4 regions of the Paenibacillus sp. YAF4_2 genome follow, and region 1 is predicted to be linked to each of the others. Evidence: a T-box and tRNA genes for the amino acid it is inferred to sense, from the RefSeq annotation. Region 1 holds a T-box; the other regions hold tRNA genes.
The links. A T-box is a leader RNA that pairs with one kind of tRNA and senses whether it is charged. The one in region 1 lies ahead of argS (arginine--tRNA ligase), so its partner is inferred to be a tRNA-Arg.

Region 1 (4,561 bases):
GTTACCGGTAATGATCTTCTCGTGATGATAGAACCGATTGAACGTCTGTGCCAATTCGATTAGATAGCGAGCGACGACTGAGGGCTCATACCGCTGAGCGGCTTGGGTGAGGGCATCGGGGTAGCGCATCAGAGCTTTGGCAAGCTGCCAGGAGTAATCGCTAGAAACGAAGCTGAAGTCGGATATTGCCGCGGTACCAGCTGCTTCGGATTGCAAGCTTGCTTTACGCAATAAGCTTTGCGTCCGGGCATAGGTGTATTGTACGTATGGCCCAGTCTCGCCCTCGAAGTTAACGATTTCCTCCAGTGAGAAGTTCACTTCATGCAGCCGTGAATGGAGTAAGTCGCCAAAAATAACGGCGCCTACCCCAACGGCTTCAGCTATTGCGGCTTTACTTGTGAGGGACGGGTTCTTCTCTTCGATAATGCGCAGTGCATGTGCTGTTGCTTCATCCAATACATCCTCGAGGAATACCACTTTTCCTCTGCGGGTAGACATTTTCTGCCCATCCATCAGCATTAGTCCAAACGGGATATGCTTGCATTGCTTCGCCCAATCGAAGCCCATCCGCTCCAGCACGAGGAATAACTGGCGGAAGTGCAGCGACTGCTCCGCACCTACAACATACAGCAACTCGTCTCCATCCATCTGTTCATGCCGGTAAATCGCCGTTGTAAGATCACGGGTCGCATAAATGGAAGAGCCATCCGATTTCTTGATGATGCATGGCGGCAGTCCCTCCTCATCAAGATGGACGACCAGAGCACCGTCACTTTCCTCAAGCAGCCCAAGCTGTGCCAACTGCTCAACGACGGCATCCATTTTATCGTTATAGAAGCTTTCCCCAAGATAATGATCGAAGGAAACCCCAAGACGGTCGTACAGCTGATTAAACGCTGCGAGGCTGTCCTCAATAAATACTTGCCAATAGCGGTGCGCCTCCGAATCACCGGCTTCCAGCTTCACGAACCATTCACGCGCCTCATCCTCCAGCTCGGGATGGAGCTTTGCTTCTTCATGGAAACGGACGTAAAGCTCGAGATAGGCTTTAATCGGCTCTTCGGATTTCTGAGAAGGATCTCCCCAATGAAGGTAAGCAGCTATCATTTTGCCAAATTGGGTTCCCCAGTCGCCTAGATGATTAACGTTTACCGGTTCATAGCCCACCTTGCCTAGCAGATGATAAAGGGCGTTGCCGATCATCGTCGACCGCAGATGCCCGATGCCAAATGGCTTTGCGATATTGGGAGAAGACATGTCGATAATGACACGTTTGCCAGACCCGAGTTTGGGGAAACGCAGACCCTCCTCACGGTGTTCATTTGCGAACTGCTTAATAACCTCAGCACGGTTAAACTTAAAATTCAAATAGGGACCGGCAGCCTCTGCAGTCCACAGCTCGCTTTGAACAGACTCACTTAACTGCTCAGCAATTAGAATGGGGCTTTGCTTCAACGTCTTGGAAAGTGCAAAGCAAGGGAAGGCAACGTCGCCAAGCTGTTCGTTAGGCGGAAACTCCAAGAGCTCAAAGATTTGCTGCTCGCTTAAAGAACAATGCTTTGCTAATGATGCGGCAATCATTTCTTTTAACATAAGAAGACCTCCAGCTTATTTGTGAAAACATAAAAACCCCGTCTCAGAAAGAGACGGGGTTGAATCCGTGGTACCACTCTTGTTGCTTATAGAGGGACTATGGAAGTCACGTCGTTATAAGCATCTCGCCGTTGTAACGGTACTGAACCGGGCGGGCCTACTGTAAGGTTCGGCCAGCCATCTCCCGGGTCCTCTTCACCTTAATTGTCATCACCGGCTTTCACCACCCCGGCTCGCTGCTCATGAACATCATAAGGATACTGTCCCGTTCCTCGATATTAGTTATAACGAGCATCATACTGGATATTATCTGAAAAATCAATCTATTACTTCGTTCGGCTGCTAAGAATGTTGATGAACGATTGGCAGGCCACAAAGGTACGCATAACGGTAATCGGCTGGCCATCTTTGTAGAGCGCAAGGGCAGGGACAGAACGAAGCTCCAGCGGAGCGGCAGTCTGCGGGAAAAGATCAATATTGACCGATGTAACGGTCATTTCCTCGCGAAGAGCAGGGGCGACGGCCTCTAGTTGTCCTGCAATAGTATGACAAGGAGTGCAGAAGGTACTGCGGTATAGAACAAGCACGGAGCCTCCACGCTGAATCTCTTCTTGGAGCTGTAGATCGGTATATTGATTTAAGGACATATTATGACTCTCCCAGACTTGGAATGATGCCTACCATTGTATCATCCAAGTGCCAACTGCTCAATTGCACTTCTAATCGTACTGCATGAGAACGTCATCTGCTGCTCTTCCTCCGGTGATAAATTCAGCTCGATGATCTCTTTGACACCGTTGTGGGTAATGATTGCGGGAACGCCAGCTGCAATGCCAGTCTGGTTATATTCCTGCTCCAGGACCGAGGAGACGGCGATGATGCGGTGCTCATCGTACAGTATGGAGCGAGTAATATAGGCAAGCGCGTTCCCGATACCATAGTGTGTCGAGCCTTTACGAGTATAAATCTCCCAGCCGGCGTTTTTGGTCTGTAGTGCAATCTCTTCGAGCTTAAGGTGACCGAACCTGACCGGATGCTGGGTCAAAATATCACGAATCGGCTTCCCGCCAATCGTCACATGTGACCAGGCCGGGAACTGTGATTCCCCATGCTCACCAAGCACATACCCATGTACGCTTCGCGGATCAACAGGGAAGTGCTCGCAGAGCAGTGTCTTGAGCCGGGCGGAATCAATGGAGGTGCCGGTACCCATGACAGAGCTGCGTGGAAGCCCAGACAGCTTCCATACAACATAAGTGACAACATCAACGGGATTAGCAGCGGCGAGAAAAATACCGCTAAATCCACTGTCCATAATCCGCGGAATAATATGTTTATAAATGTCCGCGACGGCATGCAGCATGCCCATCCGGTCGCCTCCATCTTTTGGATATCCGCCAGCGCAAAGGATGACCACATCCATATCCGAGCATTGTTCATATGTGCCTGTGTATATTTTGGTACGGCTGTGTACGAAGTCCATCCCGTGCGTCATATCGAGTGCCTGTGCGATCGCGCGGTCCGGCGTCCGGTCAATAAGCATGATTTCATCACATATCGACTGATTGATAAGGGAATACGCGCAGCTTGAACCTACATTGCCAACCCCAACGATCGCTACCTTGCGCGCTTTGCTCCTCATTGCCATCCAGCCCCTTAACAAATGTTGTTACTCTAATATATGGGCTTGCATACGAATCATGTGACAAAGATAGGTAGATGTGAAGAAGGGTGACACGGAAATCTGTAACATACTGGGATTCCTTGATATCCAAGGGAAGTAAGAGTGGTCGCGTCGGGAAGTTGATGAGAAGGTGGATGAACATCAGGTGTAAGATGCTAGGTTATAGTACTTTAGTCTGAGTTAAATAGGCGGATGTGAAAATTATTTTCTTCATTTTCTAACATAATACGACAAATATATTAAATATGTTTTATAGGTTTAGGTGAATAGAGCCTAGCACAAAAAGAGGGCGTATGTGAAAGGATATTAGAGAATTAAGCTCTTTTGCCCAAATAATCCCTAAAATTGTTCAAAAGGAGTATTGAAATAACATATTGAATATATTATATTTATATCAGAAGATGAAACCGCTTTCTTGGAATGGGGGAAAAGAAGCTAAAACCACATGAAGAGCAAGAGCTGCGTATGGGATGCACATTAGCTTTAAACCTATTAGGAGGTGGGAAGGAAAATGATTGTGAATGAAGCAAGGGTTGAGGCAAGAGTCGAGGCCGTAAAGGGAAAAAAGAACACGACTTGGTCGAGGGTTTGGAGTTTCAGGGCTGCCTATTTATTTATGCTGCCAGCTGTTATCTGGTATCTGGTGTTCAGCTATTATCCGATGTATGGCATTTTGATTGCATTTAAAGATTTTAAGTACAACCTCGGAATAATGGGAAGTCCATGGGAAGGACTGCGGTACTTCAAGCAGTTCTTGAATGATTCTAGTTTTTATACTGTCCTCAAAAATACGCTGTCCATCAGCGGACTTAAGCTGTTGTTCGGTTTTCCGGCGCCATTAGTCCTTGCCTTAATGCTTAATGCTGTGATGCGCAGCAAAATAAAGCGGATATTCCAAACGATTTCTTACCTGCCCCACTTTGTATCCTGGGTCGTTGTCGTAACTCTAATGCAAAAGATTCTTTCTCCCAACGTTGGTCTTGTTAATGACATCCGTGAAAAAATGGGTCTGGATTCGATCTTTTTTATGGGCATGCCGAAATTATTTTATCCTCTTGTCCTCACTTCTGATATCTGGAAGGGCATCGGCTGGGGATCGATCATTTATTTGGCCGCGTTAACTAATATAGATCCACACTTGTATGAAGCCGCAGAAATGGACGGGGCGGGCCGCTGGAGCAAGCTGTTCAAAATCACGCTGCCAACCTTGGTACCTACGATTGGCATTCTATTGATCTTCTCCTTAAGCGGCATTCTAAATGCTGGGTTTGACCAAATATGGCT
Region 2 (4,561 bases), on a different contig from region 1:
CAGTGGTTTTACACCTAGTCTGTCGCGGGCAAGGAACAGCTCTTGTTCAGTTACATCCCAGATGGCAAAGGCGAAAATGCCGTTGAAGCGTTCAACACAGGCTTTGCCCCATTCGATATAAGACACAAGCAGTACTTCTGTATCGCAATGGGTTGTAAACGTTCTGCCTCTGTCTTCCAGCTCTTTCCTTAGTTCAAGTGCGTTATAAAGTTCACCATTATAGACAACGACATATGTGTCATCGCCCGAGCGCCGAATCATCGGCTGAGCGCCATTTTCCGGATCGATCACGCTGAGCCGGCGGTGGCCTAGCGCACAATGCGATGAGATCCAAGTACCTGACGCATCAGGACCGCGCAGTGATAACGTCTCCGTCATTTTAACTAGGCTGTTGCTGTCATGGGTTAGATCTCGGGTCCAATCGATCCAGCCGGTTATTCCACACATAATCTCATTCCTCTCTTCTGCTGGACTCCAGTAGCAATAATATCCGTTATATGCTGAAAAAAGGCATAAAATGTCTGTCCGCTAGGGGATGCTAAGAGAGCATGTCTTAAAAAGGAGCTGAAAATAACGCATGTCAGTCGATGAACGAAAAAAATATTATGTCTCGGTCCAGGCCGGACAAATTTTGGAGGATCAGGGTGCAGCTTCGTATGAGCTGGAGATCCTGGCAAACAACGAGGAGTTCAACCAGCTTCAAGTGATGTTCGAGGATTTGTCCAGCATGGATAATGCCATTACGGGTCATTTCAATTACGAATTTGGCACCCATCTATCGCAAACCGGTGACAGCCGGATGAATGGTGGATACGATGCGATCTTGCACGATATCTATTTATTTATTCACGAGCATGGGACCCCATCCACCCAGAAGCACGTTGAATCTATGGGATTATTGGATCCTGGCAGATTATAAAAATGAAACGCAAGGATAATGAGCACCGGAAGCGACGGTTTAGCGCTATGCGGGCATTATCCTTTTTTTGTAAGCTGATTGTCGGAAACTAACGGATTTTGTAACCTTTGTGATACCTTTATTGGGCGAGGAGTGGTACAATGGGAGGATAAACTAGTTTCATAGTGGAGGCATCAGGCATTGCAAAAGTTAGTGTTTTTCGTTGGTGTAGCAGGTACAGGCAAGACAACCGTTGCAAGAAAATTATCGGAGCGTATTCCGGCTGCTTTTCTTGATCGTGATACGGTAGGCGGACGATTCGTAGAGGCGATGCTGGAAATTAACGGCCTCGACAAGAACGACCGTGATTCGGACTTCTATAAACAAAACCTTCGTGATTTGGAATATGATACGACTAAGGATATTTGTATTGAGAACTTGGCTGCAGGCCAGAACGTATTTATGATTTCTCCGTTCACAGCCGAGCTTAAGAATAGAGTATGGATCGAAGAAGTTATTTCAGCTGCAGGTCTGACCAAAGATCAGGTGGACGTTAAGGTAATCGTAGTCACCCTTGAGAATATCGAACTGCAGAAAAATCGCATTATCGGGCGTCAAACGGAGCGTGATCAATGGAAATTGGACCATTGGTCGAATTTTGAGAAACGTGTAGCTTTTGTTCCTGAAATTAATTGGGATATCCCGCAATCTTCCATTCTTGTATATGATAACAGCGGTGAGATGAGCGGCGAGCAAGTGGAGACGCTTTATCAATTCGTAACAGACAAAGCAGTTACAACGGTATAAACATATAGGACGAGGCCCTGAGCAGAGGCATCGTCTTTTTTTATATAGATGAACAAAAAAACAAATTGCGCTTGGACACGCGCTTATTACGAATGATATGACGCCTAATACAACGGCATGGGGCGATATTGACCCAACTGTTTTTGTGGATGATGACGGGCAGGCTTATTTGTACTGGGGCAATGATGCTTTGTTTTATGCCAAGCTTAACAGCGACATGACTTCTCTTAACGGTTCAATTGTTTCCGTTCCTTTGACAACTGCGGCATTTGGTCCCGACTATACGATAGCTCCATGGCTTCATAAACGTAACGGGGTGTATTATCTCTCCTATGCATCCGGCTGGCCGGAATCCATCTCTTACTCAACAAGCACCAGCCCAACAGGGCCGTGGACATACAAGGGCGTCATTCAGCCTGCAATCCCTACAAGTGGGACAATACATCAAGCGATTATCGACTATAAAGGACAGTCCTACTTTATATCCCATAACGGTGCATTAGCGACGGGGGGAGATTACAGACGTTCGGTCGTCATTGAGAAGTTTACTTATAATGTGGACGGTACAATTCCGACCATTTTCCAAACCTCAACCGGGATTAACGGGGTCAAAAACAGGCTTCAGTCGTATAATTTCCCAACAAGATATATTAGACACAATAATTATGTGCTCAAGCTGGACCCGATAAGTACCGACACAGAGAAACAGGATGCTACTTCAAGATTGTTAATTAAAAGGTAAAAAAACAGCAAAAAACCCGCAAATCCTTGGGTATCAAGGTTTTGCGGGTTTTATTAATTGTCATTATGTTTGGGAAAATGGCGTCCCAGGAGGGATTCGAACCCCCGACCGCACGCTTAGAAGGCGTGTGCTCTATCCGGCTGAGCTACTGGGACACGTAAGAATGAGTATATCATGCAATTGCATGAGTTGGCAATAGGTAATTTTAAAAATTTTAGAGTGAATGAAGGGAATAGAAGCTTCATCTATGTTTACTAAAGCCCGCGAAAAAAATTCGCTTGGTAAATATAGCATAAGCCTACTCGAAAAATCAAGACTCGTGAATGCATTGTTTTTATATTAGCATGTAACGTGATATAATCTAACGCAAGCAATAGGCACGAATGAAGCGGTTTGACCGACAAGGCGGTGATACCATAACTACACCAGATAACGTTTATTTATTTCCGAAGATGCTGGATCATTATCAAATTCAGCTCACCCGGATGCTGGAATCCGAGCAATATGGCGAAGCCAAAAATTTACTCCGCTTTCTTCTGCAATGCCGCGGCGAGGATGAACGGCATTACGAAGAATGGAGAAGCCTTCTAACCTGGCTTGATATGGCGTTTCCCGGATCAGATTCCGAAGGAGCCGTTCTGCCTGGCGGCCAGGATGATGAAGGAGTCAGCGAAGAGAGCTTTCGCGAGCAGCTGCTGAATCCGCCGGAGCAGGATGAGGCATACATTAAGCAGGTGCTCTATATCATGGAGCATCATCCAATGATTGACCAGCAAATATTGGCATTGGAACGAGCAGCATACATACACTCGCCTGAGATTGATCAGGTAATGGTAGAATGGCTGACTAGCGGCAAGGCCATTCATCCTGTTGTACAGTTTAAGGCGCTGCAATGCCTACGTAAGCGGGAAATATCCGGTCAGCTGTCACTGGATCGGATGGGCGAGAGAGTAGAGCTCGACATTGAATCTACACCACTTGCACTTGATGATTTTCCAAGGCCAGTCATCCGGATTCTTGAACGAGTGGAAGCTGTGACGGAAGCAGATGATCCTACACTGCCTCATTTTGCCAAAGAATTGTGGAAAGAAAGTCTCCAATTTTTGTATGGAACCACATCCTATCAATGGATGCTCCGAGAGGATGAAGAGACAGTCGACAGCTATGCAGCGGCGCTCCATCTCACGCTGTTACTGACGGTTTACGGCTCTGCCAATGATGATGATGTCCGGGAAGCCTACGGCATAACCGAGCCATTAAGATTCAGATATGAGCAGGCTTGCAGGACACTTCGGCAGGTCGCTGCGATGCAGCAATCTACAGAAGATGATCATCAGCCTTGAAATGATGGCGCAGGTTGATTATAATAGAGTGGTTTATGAAGCGAATACTAATTGGCGTGATGCGTATTTTGGAGGGGAAAGCATAAAATGAAAGCAACTTGGGAAAAAATAGACAAGAACCTCGTATCGATCGATGTTGAGGTTGAAGCTGAGAAAGTCGCTGCAGCGCTTGATCAAGCATTTAAGAAAGTCGTACAAAAGGTAAACGTACCTGGCTTCCGTAAAGGTAAAGTGCCACGGGCAATGTTCGAATCCCGTTTCGGCGTGGAAAGCCTGTACCAGGATGCAATTGACATCCTGTTGCCTACAGCTTATGAAGAAGCAGTTAAAGTTACGGAACAACGTCCTGTTGACCGTCCTGAGATTGATGTTGAACAATTCGCTAAAGGCGAAACGTTCAAATTTAAAGCAAAAGTTATCGTTCGTCCAGAAGTTACTCTTGGCGAATACAAGGGTCTGGAAATTCCATCCTTTGAAGCTGAAGTCAGCGACGAAGAAGTAAACGCTGAACTTGAGCGTCTGCAACAACGTCATGCTGAGCTGACTGTCCTTGAAGAAGGCGCTGCAGAGCAAGGCGACATCACTGTAATCGACTTTGACGGCTATGTAGACGGCGAAGCATTCGACGGCGGTAAAGCTGAAGCTTACTCGCTTGAAATTGGTTCAGGTTCGTTCATCCCTGGCTTCGAAGATCAAGTAGTTGGTATGCAAACTGGCGATTTCAAGGATATTGAAGTAACATTCCCTGAATCGTACCATGCAGAAAACCTG
Region 3 (4,561 bases), on a different contig from region 1:
TCCATAAGATCGCATTCAGCGGACGCAGCATAAATCCGGCCAGTAAATAACTGCTGACCAGCACGAATACAAGGATGATCCCTGCATAGGTAATCGCATCCCAACGCTTCATGCTCATGATCTGGTTATATTCCTCGCAATCATAGACGATGCCAATGACGAATGGGGCAAGGCTCTTGTCGCTGTAGTAGCTTTTCACATACTCCTTGCCGTCCAGCTTAATTTCCTGCACCTCAAAGCCGGACTCCATCGCCCGCAAGGCATACGACTTATCATTTGCTTCACGGATACTATAGGTACCATAAACAACCTGCTGAGCCGACAAATCACCTGTGGAGTCAGGCCGGAAGACGGTTACTTCCTCCAGATCCGGGTAAAGCTTTTTTAATAGCAGCTGCATGACATTTGGCTCAAAATCCGGGTCAGAACGAAGTTCCGGTGACTCTGACCAGCCCGGATACTGCTCGAATGACGCAGATAATTGGGTAGAAGCCTGCTGCATAAGTCGCTCCATATCTCGATTCATATTGCGAAGAGCGGCATATTGGTCCAAAATAACGATAAGGATGAACATCGCCAGAACAATCATAATTATGTAGATGGAGAACTTGAATTTGAATGACACGGCTCAACACATCCTTTATGTAAGGCAGATGTTATTCACAAGTTATTAACATTATCAACAACTTACCCACATACCCCTAGAATAGTTTGTGTGTAGTTTTGTGGACATTTGATAAGTTATCCACAATTTTATCCACTACATGTTAACAACAGAATATCTGTTCGATGAATAAATGCGAAAATGTTCGATTTTTATCGTTAATTGGAGGAAAATATGATTCGTGAACAAGAAGATCAAGCCTGGATGCAGCTCGCCATCGAGGAAGCCAATAAAGCAGAGCAAATAGGCGAAGTACCAATCGGCGCAATCCTAGTGAAAGACGGGGAAGTTGTCGGAAAGGGCTATAACTTACGGGAGATTAACCATGATCCGACTGCACATGCCGAAATGGTCGCTATTCGAGAGGCTTGCGAGCGCCTTGGCGCTTGGCGGCTCTTGGATTGTACATTATATGTCACGCTTGAGCCTTGTCCAATGTGCGCTGGCGCCATTGTCCAGTCCAGGGTAAAACGGGTTGTATTCGGAACGGGGGATCCTAAAGCAGGCTGTGCAGGCACATTAATGAACTTGCTTCAGGAGCCCCGATTTAATCATGAGACTGAAGTAACCAGCGGTATTCTGCAGGCTGAATGCGCAGCACTGCTGACGAACTTCTTCAGAAATTTGAGAAATAAACGCAAATAATTACTCGCTTCTCCGCAGGGAAGAGCAAGCAACTTCGTTGCGCTGCATATATTGCAAAGCAACGATTAATTGATCAGCTTCTTCACTGATTGCCAGAACATCAGGATCGGTCAAGCTACCGCGTGCCTCTGCTACTTCATGAAGCTTCAGTCGCAGCGATTGCAATTGTATAAGCAGGTCTGTTTTGTCCATAATCGCTTTGGGGCACGCTCCTTATATTCATGGATGTGGTATTAAAATTATTATACGCTTTCTTCTTTTGACTGTTTGTAAAAACCTGTCGACAATAAAACACAATTTTTAGGCATGTTTCGACATGAAATAGACCAACAGTACTAAATTACCATCTTTTGTGTGAGTCGTCTAGATGTTTCATGCTCGTTCATATATTTGTTGATAAGTTTTCTGACATAAATATAGACAAAATGACGGCGTTGCATGTTCCAAGCCTCCCATGCTAAAATAAACCATACTGCGCGCCCGTAGCTCAGCAGGATAGAGCGATAGTTTCCTAAACTATGCGTCGCGGGTTCGAATCCCGCCGTGGCGCGCCATAAGATGACCTTCCAAGAACCACATGATGTTATGTGGTTCTTTTTAAATTCATTAATGGAAATTAGAAAAAGACGGCCAGTTGGCCGCCTTTTCACACCGTTATTATTCCTTTAACCAAGCACTTGCTCCGTCAACGCTGCTATATGCTTATTTCCATCCCCTTGAAGCAGTCCACCATGATAGCAAATAATGTTCTCGATATCGTAGTCTCTAAACTTTTTCAGCGATTGAAGCGCCAACGCCATATCCGGCGTAACCGCCTCTCTAGGGCCTTTCAGTTCCCCGTTCTCGACAACCATCGCATCCGCTGCAATCAGTGTCTTGCTCGGCTTATGATAGAGGCTGACGTGCCCCGGTGTATGGCCAGGCGTGTGAATAACCGTTAGGCCGCCGCCAAACGGCAGCTCCTCACCGTCTGCCATAGTACGATTAACATTCTCACTAGTCGGTTGCAGGAACATCGCTTCGAATTGGCTGCGTGCCAATTCCGGAAGTGTCTGAAGCAAGCCAGCTATACGTTCCGGTGTTGCCTTCAGCATCGGCTGTTTGCCGTTGATTACTGCTTTATCACCTTCATGGGCATAAACAACAGGTGCCGGATTTTCTGCCGCAAACGCCGGGAGCCCCCCGATATGATCAATATCCTGATGCGTCAGAATAATGGTGCTAAGCGGCTGTTCCCCAATACCTGCTTGCTTGGCAAGCTCTATAATTACTGGTGCAGTTCCAGGCATCCCCGTATCAATTAACACCCAAGCATCCTTGTCCCAAAGGATCGTCGGACATATTGTCATCGGCCCAAAATTAAGCTCCAACATTTCAATTCCGTCTGCAATTCGCATTTTAACTGCCTCCCATTCAAATCGATCATAAACATACGAGTAGAGTATAGATCTCTTTTTGTATTCGAGTCAATTCGGCACGTTGACGCACCTATTTCCCCATGTAACAATATGGAATATAAGTATGTATAGAGGGAAGTGATCTTATTAAGCTGCTCTTTGTATGCAGCAGGAATAAGTGGCGCAGTCTTACTGCGGAGAAAGTATTCGAACAATACAGCCTCTACGAAGTCAGATCCGCAGGAACAGAAGAGAATGCCCGTATGAAGGTTACTGCAGGACATATTGGGTGGGTAGATTCACATATGACGGGATTATTCCCGGACAGGTCCATTCTCAAAAACATCCGGATGGCACTTAAAATAACGAGGTGACATAATGATCGTATTCGTAATTATTGGCGTATGTTTGGTAGGTGCTTTCTTATTCTGGGTCCTGCACGAAGTCATTCAAAGCGCCATCGATAACTCAACCCTTGCGAAGAATGTACAAGATATTCGGAATCATCTAATTGGAAAAGGTACACAACAGGAGACTGCGGCAAGTGGAGAAGACCACGAACCATGTCCAGGCTGCAAACATATGGTGCGGAAGACAGACCGTGTCTGCTACGTTTGTGGATTAGCATTAAGGGATTGGGATTAAGCGATGAACGAAAATTTTTTCGCGGCATGCATAGCAATCCCTTAAACCGACCATAATACTTGTGACGGTGTGAAGTGAGGTGTGGTTCCATTGTCCCATTTGGAGCAAGAACTACTGGGGGATCTTAACTAGCCACTTAATGCGATGGAAGCGAGGGGTTGTGCCGCAGAGTACTTCTAACGCGAGCTTAACACGTTTCGCCCTAACGGATCGTGAGCAGCTCCGCCCGAGTGATCAATACGTTGAAGTGTGATATGTAAAGTCTCAAACAATCAACACACCGTCAAAGGAGGGGCCCCTAACAGGGCTCCTTCTTTTAGTTGAAAAGAAATATCACAGGCGGTATACTCCAATTAATTCTAAGGAGGTGCCATCCATGTTTGAACGTCCACAAGTAAGCGAATATAACGAGTTTTTCTCGCGTTACATCGGCCTTGTTCCAGAAGGAAGCCTGATTACGCTATTAGAAGAGCAACAGGCAGAGGCTAACCAGATTTTCTCTGCGGTATCCGCAGAACATGCCGACTATCGCTATGCCGAGGGCAAGTGGTCTATTAAGGAAGTGCTAGGTCATGTAACCGACACGGAGCGTATTATAAGCTATCGTCTGCTCCGCATTGCAAGGGGCGATTCAACTCCGCTTCCAGGCTTTGACCAGGATGCTTATATGGAAGGTGATCCATTCCGCGGCCTCTCCGTTCCCGATCTTCTCGAAAATTATAATGCGGTCCGCCAAGCGACCATTCTCCTGCTGAAGCAGTTGCCTGCAGAAGCCTTTACCCGGTCTGGCATTGCCAATCAATCGCCGCTTACCGTACGTGCTTTAGCCTGTATTATCTATGGGCATGAGCGGAATCATTTGTCCATTATTCAGGAGCGTTATTTGAACGCTTAACTATTTGCGCTTATCTAATCGGGCAGCAGCAAAGCTGCCCACCCATTGGACAAGCTGAACCATGACGACCAGAATCACAATACAGGCAACCATAACCTTCGTATCGAATCGCTGATAGCCATACCGAATGGCCAAATCTCCGATCCCCCCGCCTCCTACAGTGCCCGCAGCAGCAGAGTACGAGATAAAGCTGATGATCGTTACTGTTAGACCAGATACCAATCCCGGTCGGGCTTCGGATAAAAGAACTCCAAAGACAATATGCTTAAGCGATGCCCCTGAGGCTACCGCTGCCTCAATGACTCCCTTGGGAAC
Region 4 (4,561 bases), on a different contig from region 1:
TTCACCATTAGGACGACCCAAGTGGCTCGCGAGAATAACTTTAGCGCCTTTTTCGATCAAGAAGTTAATCGTAGGCAGTGTTTCACGGATCCGTTTGTCGTCTGTAATTTTGCCGTCTTCCAATGGCACGTTAAAATCGACGCGTACAAATACGCGTTTGCCTGCTACTTCTACGTCACGAACACTTTTCTTATTCATTGGTGTTGCCTCCCTGATTATGAAGTTCAAAGCATAATGCATATATACAGCAAAAAAGGCGCCCCTTCTCGCAGGAAGGAACGCCTTTGCCTTAAATTCCACCCAAGTGGAGCCGCAGACTAAGCGTATCCCGGGGCATTAACCCCGGGACCTCCATGCCATTGTGGGGAATGCTAGATTATCTTACAGACCTTTAGATGCAACAAATGCTGCGAGGTCAACTACACGGTTCGAGTAGCCCCACTCGTTGTCGTACCAAGAAATGACTTTAACCATGTTGCCTTCTACTACCATAGTCGACAGACCGTCGATTGTGGAGGAAGCTGGGTCGGAGTTGTAGTCGCTCGAAACCAATGGCAGTTCGTTGTAGTTCAGAATGCCTTTAAGAGCGCCTTCGGAAGCATCTTTCAGAGCTGCGTTAACTTCTTCAACTGTTACGTTAACTTTCAGTTCAGCAACCAGGTCAGTTACGGAAACGTTAGGCGTAGGAACGCGCATAGCCATGCCGTTCAGTTTGCCTTTCAGTTCAGGCAGAACCAGGGATACTGCTTTAGCAGCGCCAGTCGACGAAGGAATGATGTTCTCAGCAGCTGCGCGAGCACGGCGCAGGTCTTTATGAGGAACGTCCAGAACGGATTGGTCGTTAGTGTACGAGTGAATTGTAGTCATCATACCTTTTACGATACCGAATTTGTCGTTCAACACTTTTGCAAATGGAGCCAGACAGTTCGTTGTGCAAGAAGCGTTCGAGATAACAGTGTGCGATGCAGCATCGTACTTGTCTTCGTTAACGCCCATAACGATAGTGATGTCTTCGTTAGTTGCTGGAGCGGAGATGATAACTTTTTTAGCGCCGCCTTTAAGGTGAAGCTCAGCTTTTTCTTTAGCTGTGAAGATACCAGTCGATTCAACAACGATTTCAGCGCCTACGGAGCCCCATGCCAGGTTCTCAGGGTTACGCTCAGCAAATACTTTGATTTCTTTGCCGTTAACAACGATTGCGCCTTCTTTAGCTTCAACTGTAGCATCAAGAGTGCCATGAGTTGTATCATATTTCAGCAGGTGAGCCAGAGTGCTAGTGTCAGTCAGGTCATTCACCGCTACTACTTCTACATTAGGGTTGTTCAGCGCTGCGCGGAACACGTTACGGCCGATACGGCCAAATCCGTTAATACCAATTTTAACCATTTTAAATTCCTCCTAAGCTTTTTTAAATGACTATGGTATATATTTCAAAACGGTCTGCAGCAAGACTTGCCGCAAATCGTTAAGATAACGATTGTTGCTGTGCGTCGATAATGGCGGACAACTCAAGAGCAGCCGCTTCATCTGTAATCAATACATCATCGTGCCCGAACTTCATTATGGCACCTATCGCTTCAGCTTTGCTTTTGCCGCCAGCAATACCAATAACAACTTCAGTCTTCACAATATCATCGAGTCGTAATCCTACTGTTTGCATTTTGTGAACAACCTCACCGTTACGGTCGAAATAAAACCCAAATGCCTCCGCCAATGCGCCATCAGCTGCCATTGCATTCACAAGCTCAGGCTTCAGCTTTCTGCGTCTGGCCATCACCATAGCGTCCCCGATCCCGTGCACTACGATTCGAGCACTACGAATGACTTCAACAATATCTCGGATACTCGGCTCTTGCATCATGGATGCATAAGCCTCATCACCAAGATGATCCGGCACATGCAGCATACGGTAATTCGCACCCGTGCGCTTGGCCATCGTTGAGGCAATCGTATTCGCTTGATAATCAAGGCTTTCTCCAAGCCCGCCTCTTGCCGGCACGAACCAATTGTTCTTGAGCGGCGTTGTTGACGTTAAGTGGTTGGCAACCTGGGCAATTGTCGTTCCACCAGTTACGGCTACGACATCGTTAGGCTCCATTACTTTGCTGAGCACTTGGCAAGCTGCTCGTCCGAGCTCTCGCTTCGTTTGCTCAGACTCCTCGGAATCGCCTGCTACAATAACAACTTGCGATAAACCGAAATGACTTCTGATCTTCTCTTCCAGATCGGATAATCCGAACAACGTTTTGTAGAAGGGCTCCAATTGTTCAAGCAGTTGTTTTCCTGACTCACTGATTCGCATTCCCGCCGTATGAATATCGAGCAGGCCCTGTGATTTCAGGAAGTCTGTCTCCGCCCGGAGTACCCGTTCCGTCATCCCTAAAGAATTCGCGAGTGTTCGACGACCGATGAGATCAGACAACATAACTTGGCGCAATATCGAGTATCGCTTCTTCATTACGTCAAGCATATCTGGGAGAAGCTGCTTCTGCAGCTCAATAATGTGACGCATCCTCTACTTTTCACTCCACCCGTCAATAGGCGTAATGGGCTTTCAGGGGATGGACGTTAAACGTCCCGCATACTCACTTTAAGTCCCACCTTTATTTTAGCTAAAAACAGTTCACATGGCAAGTAAGCAAATGTTGATGTAAGCGTTTGTATTCACGATTTGCTCAAATTTATTTTTCTCATCTATCTTGCTTTCTACAAATGATTCGCGTATACTAAGTTTTGCTGTTGCTTTACATTGTGCGCCCGTGGTCCAATGGATATGACGTAGGCCTCCGGAGCCTGAGATCTAGGTTCGATTCCTAGCGGGCGCGCCATTCAACTATCATTATCGCCTATACATAAACGTTAAACCGCCCTCTTGATTGAGGGCGGTTTTTTTGCTTGTTACAGGATTTAGCTTTTCTCAAAGCGAGTTTGACTTTCTTTGACTTTTGAATAGCAATCCGCTATTATGAAATTATTGCAATACCATCTTTTTTATTATGAGGAGGGGACTTGGTTGGATATGAATTTCGTTCCTATGGTTATTGAACAGAACAATCGCGGAGAGCGCGCTTATGACATTTACTCCCGTCTTCTGAAGGATCGCATCATCTTCCTCGGGTCAGGCGTAAACGACGTAGTGGCCAACTCCATTATCGCCCAATTGCTGTTCCTGGCAGCTGATGATCCTGAAAAAGATATTTCTCTCTACATTAATAGCCCAGGTGGTTCCATTACAGCGGGCATGGCAATCTATGATACGATGCAATACATTAAACCTGATGTTTCGACGATTTGTGTAGGTATGGCTGCTTCGATGGGTGCTTTCCTGCTCACGGCCGGTGCTAAAGGCAAACGCTATGCACTTCCGAACAGCGAGGTTATGATCCATCAGCCGCTTGGCGGCGCTGAAGGCCAAGCTAGTGATATCGAGATTCGGGCTCGCCGCATTATTAAGATGCGCGATAAGCTAAACGGTATTCTTGCTGAACGTTCCGGCCAGCCGCTTGAACGGATCGAGAAAGATACGGACCGCGATTACTTCATGAGTGCAGCGGAAGCACAGGAATACGGCTTGATCGACAGAGTTATCGAGAAAGTTTAATTAATACAAAAAGAGCGCCCCGGTATTCATAATGAATACCGGGGCGCTCTTTTGTCTTTCGCTATTATTGGTTCTCCAGCTCTTCTTTGCTGACGAGAGCGACTAAAGCGTTTACAGCCTGCTCTGCATCCGAGCCTTCTGCGCTGATGAAAATCTCTGTACCCGAGCTAATAGCAAGGCTCATAATACCCATAATGGATTTTGCATTTACTTTCTTGTCGTCTTTCTCAACAAATACTTCGGAGGAAAATTTGTTCGCTTCTTGAACGAATAATGCGGCAGGTCTTGCGTGCAGACCTGTTTTAAGACGAACGACAACCGGTAGCCTTGTCATGGTAACCATACCCCCTATACTATAATAAGTCCGGCAAGCAGCCCTCCATACAAACGGACATTTCGCTTCATGCTCAGCCTGACATGACTAATAATTTTCAATAAGACTTTTTGTTCATATTATATCATTATACCATCTGATGCACTAGGTTAAAAGTTTAGCCATTGCGTATTTTTTCCGCAAGCTCATCAATCTTCCTAAGCCGATGGTTAACGCCTGATTTGCTTACACTGCCCTTGAGCATTTCGCCAACTTCCTTCAGATTCATATCGGGATGCTGAAGCCTGACTTCTGCAACTTCTCTCAGCTTATCCGGCAAATTATTGAGCCCAATCTCCCTCTGAAGCAGTCTGATGTTGTCGATTTGTCGAACAGCTGCACCAATCGTTTTGTTCAAGTTCGCCGTTTCACAGTTAACAATCCGATTAACGGAATTACGCATGTCACGCATAATACGTACATCCTCGAATTTGAACAGTGCTTGGTGAGCGCCCACAATGTTCAGCAACTCAATAATTTTCTCGCCCTCTTTGATGTAGAACACAAAGCCCTTCTTGCGCTCAATACATCTGGCATTCAGATCAAACTTATTCGCGAGCTCCACCAAAGCCTCACAATGTTCTTCA

Region 2: it encodes a tRNA-Arg, which carries the amino acid that the T-box ahead of argS (arginine--tRNA ligase) is inferred to sense. The anticodon was not compared.
Region 3: it encodes a tRNA-Arg, which carries the amino acid that the T-box ahead of argS (arginine--tRNA ligase) is inferred to sense. The anticodon was not compared.
Region 4: it encodes a tRNA-Arg, which carries the amino acid that the T-box ahead of argS (arginine--tRNA ligase) is inferred to sense. The anticodon was not compared.

What each region holds. Positions count from the first base shown of each region.
Region 1 is NZ_JBFRCT010000004.1:289,988-294,548, reverse strand. Features, by position in the region: gene argS (arginine--tRNA ligase) at 1-1,593, opposite strand, end outside; T-box leader at 1,640-1,875, opposite strand; gene AB4Y93_RS11740 (thioredoxin family protein) at 1,920-2,240, opposite strand; gene AB4Y93_RS11735 (L-lactate dehydrogenase) at 2,282-3,235, opposite strand; gene AB4Y93_RS11730 (ABC transporter permease) at 3,789-4,561, shown strand, end outside.
Region 2 is NZ_JBFRCT010000003.1:540,439-544,999, forward strand. Features, by position in the region: gene asnB (asparagine synthase (glutamine-hydrolyzing)) at 1-447, opposite strand, end outside; gene AB4Y93_RS09875 (hypothetical protein) at 578-919, shown strand; gene AB4Y93_RS09880 (AAA family ATPase) at 1,100-1,705, shown strand; gene AB4Y93_RS09885 (family 43 glycosylhydrolase) at 1,803-2,447, shown strand; tRNA gene AB4Y93_RS09890 (tRNA-Arg) at 2,526-2,602, opposite strand; gene AB4Y93_RS09895 (hypothetical protein) at 2,831-3,790, shown strand; gene tig (trigger factor) at 3,878-4,561, shown strand, end outside.
Region 3 is NZ_JBFRCT010000018.1:41,825-46,385, forward strand. Features, by position in the region: gene AB4Y93_RS27985 (ATP-binding protein) at 1-625, opposite strand, end outside; gene tadA (tRNA adenosine(34) deaminase TadA) at 839-1,309, shown strand; gene AB4Y93_RS27995 (Spo0E family sporulation regulatory protein-aspartic acid phosphatase) at 1,310-1,501, opposite strand; tRNA gene AB4Y93_RS28000 (tRNA-Arg) at 1,786-1,863, shown strand; gene AB4Y93_RS28005 (MBL fold metallo-hydrolase) at 1,975-2,706, opposite strand; partial or broken gene AB4Y93_RS28010 (arsenate reductase/protein-tyrosine-phosphatase family protein) at 2,853-3,005, shown strand; gene AB4Y93_RS28015 (hypothetical protein) at 3,085-3,351, shown strand; gene AB4Y93_RS28020 (DinB family protein) at 3,728-4,246, shown strand; gene AB4Y93_RS28025 (methionine ABC transporter permease) at 4,247-4,561, opposite strand, start outside.
Region 4 is NZ_JBFRCT010000020.1:25,293-29,853, reverse strand. Features, by position in the region: gene AB4Y93_RS28595 (phosphoglycerate kinase) at 1-198, opposite strand, end outside; gene gap (type I glyceraldehyde-3-phosphate dehydrogenase) at 382-1,386, opposite strand; gene AB4Y93_RS28585 (sugar-binding transcriptional regulator) at 1,466-2,512, opposite strand; tRNA gene AB4Y93_RS28580 (tRNA-Arg) at 2,754-2,828, shown strand; gene clpP (ATP-dependent Clp endopeptidase proteolytic subunit ClpP) at 3,020-3,601, shown strand; gene AB4Y93_RS28570 (HPr family phosphocarrier protein) at 3,666-3,935, opposite strand; gene whiA (DNA-binding protein WhiA) at 4,093-4,561, opposite strand, start outside.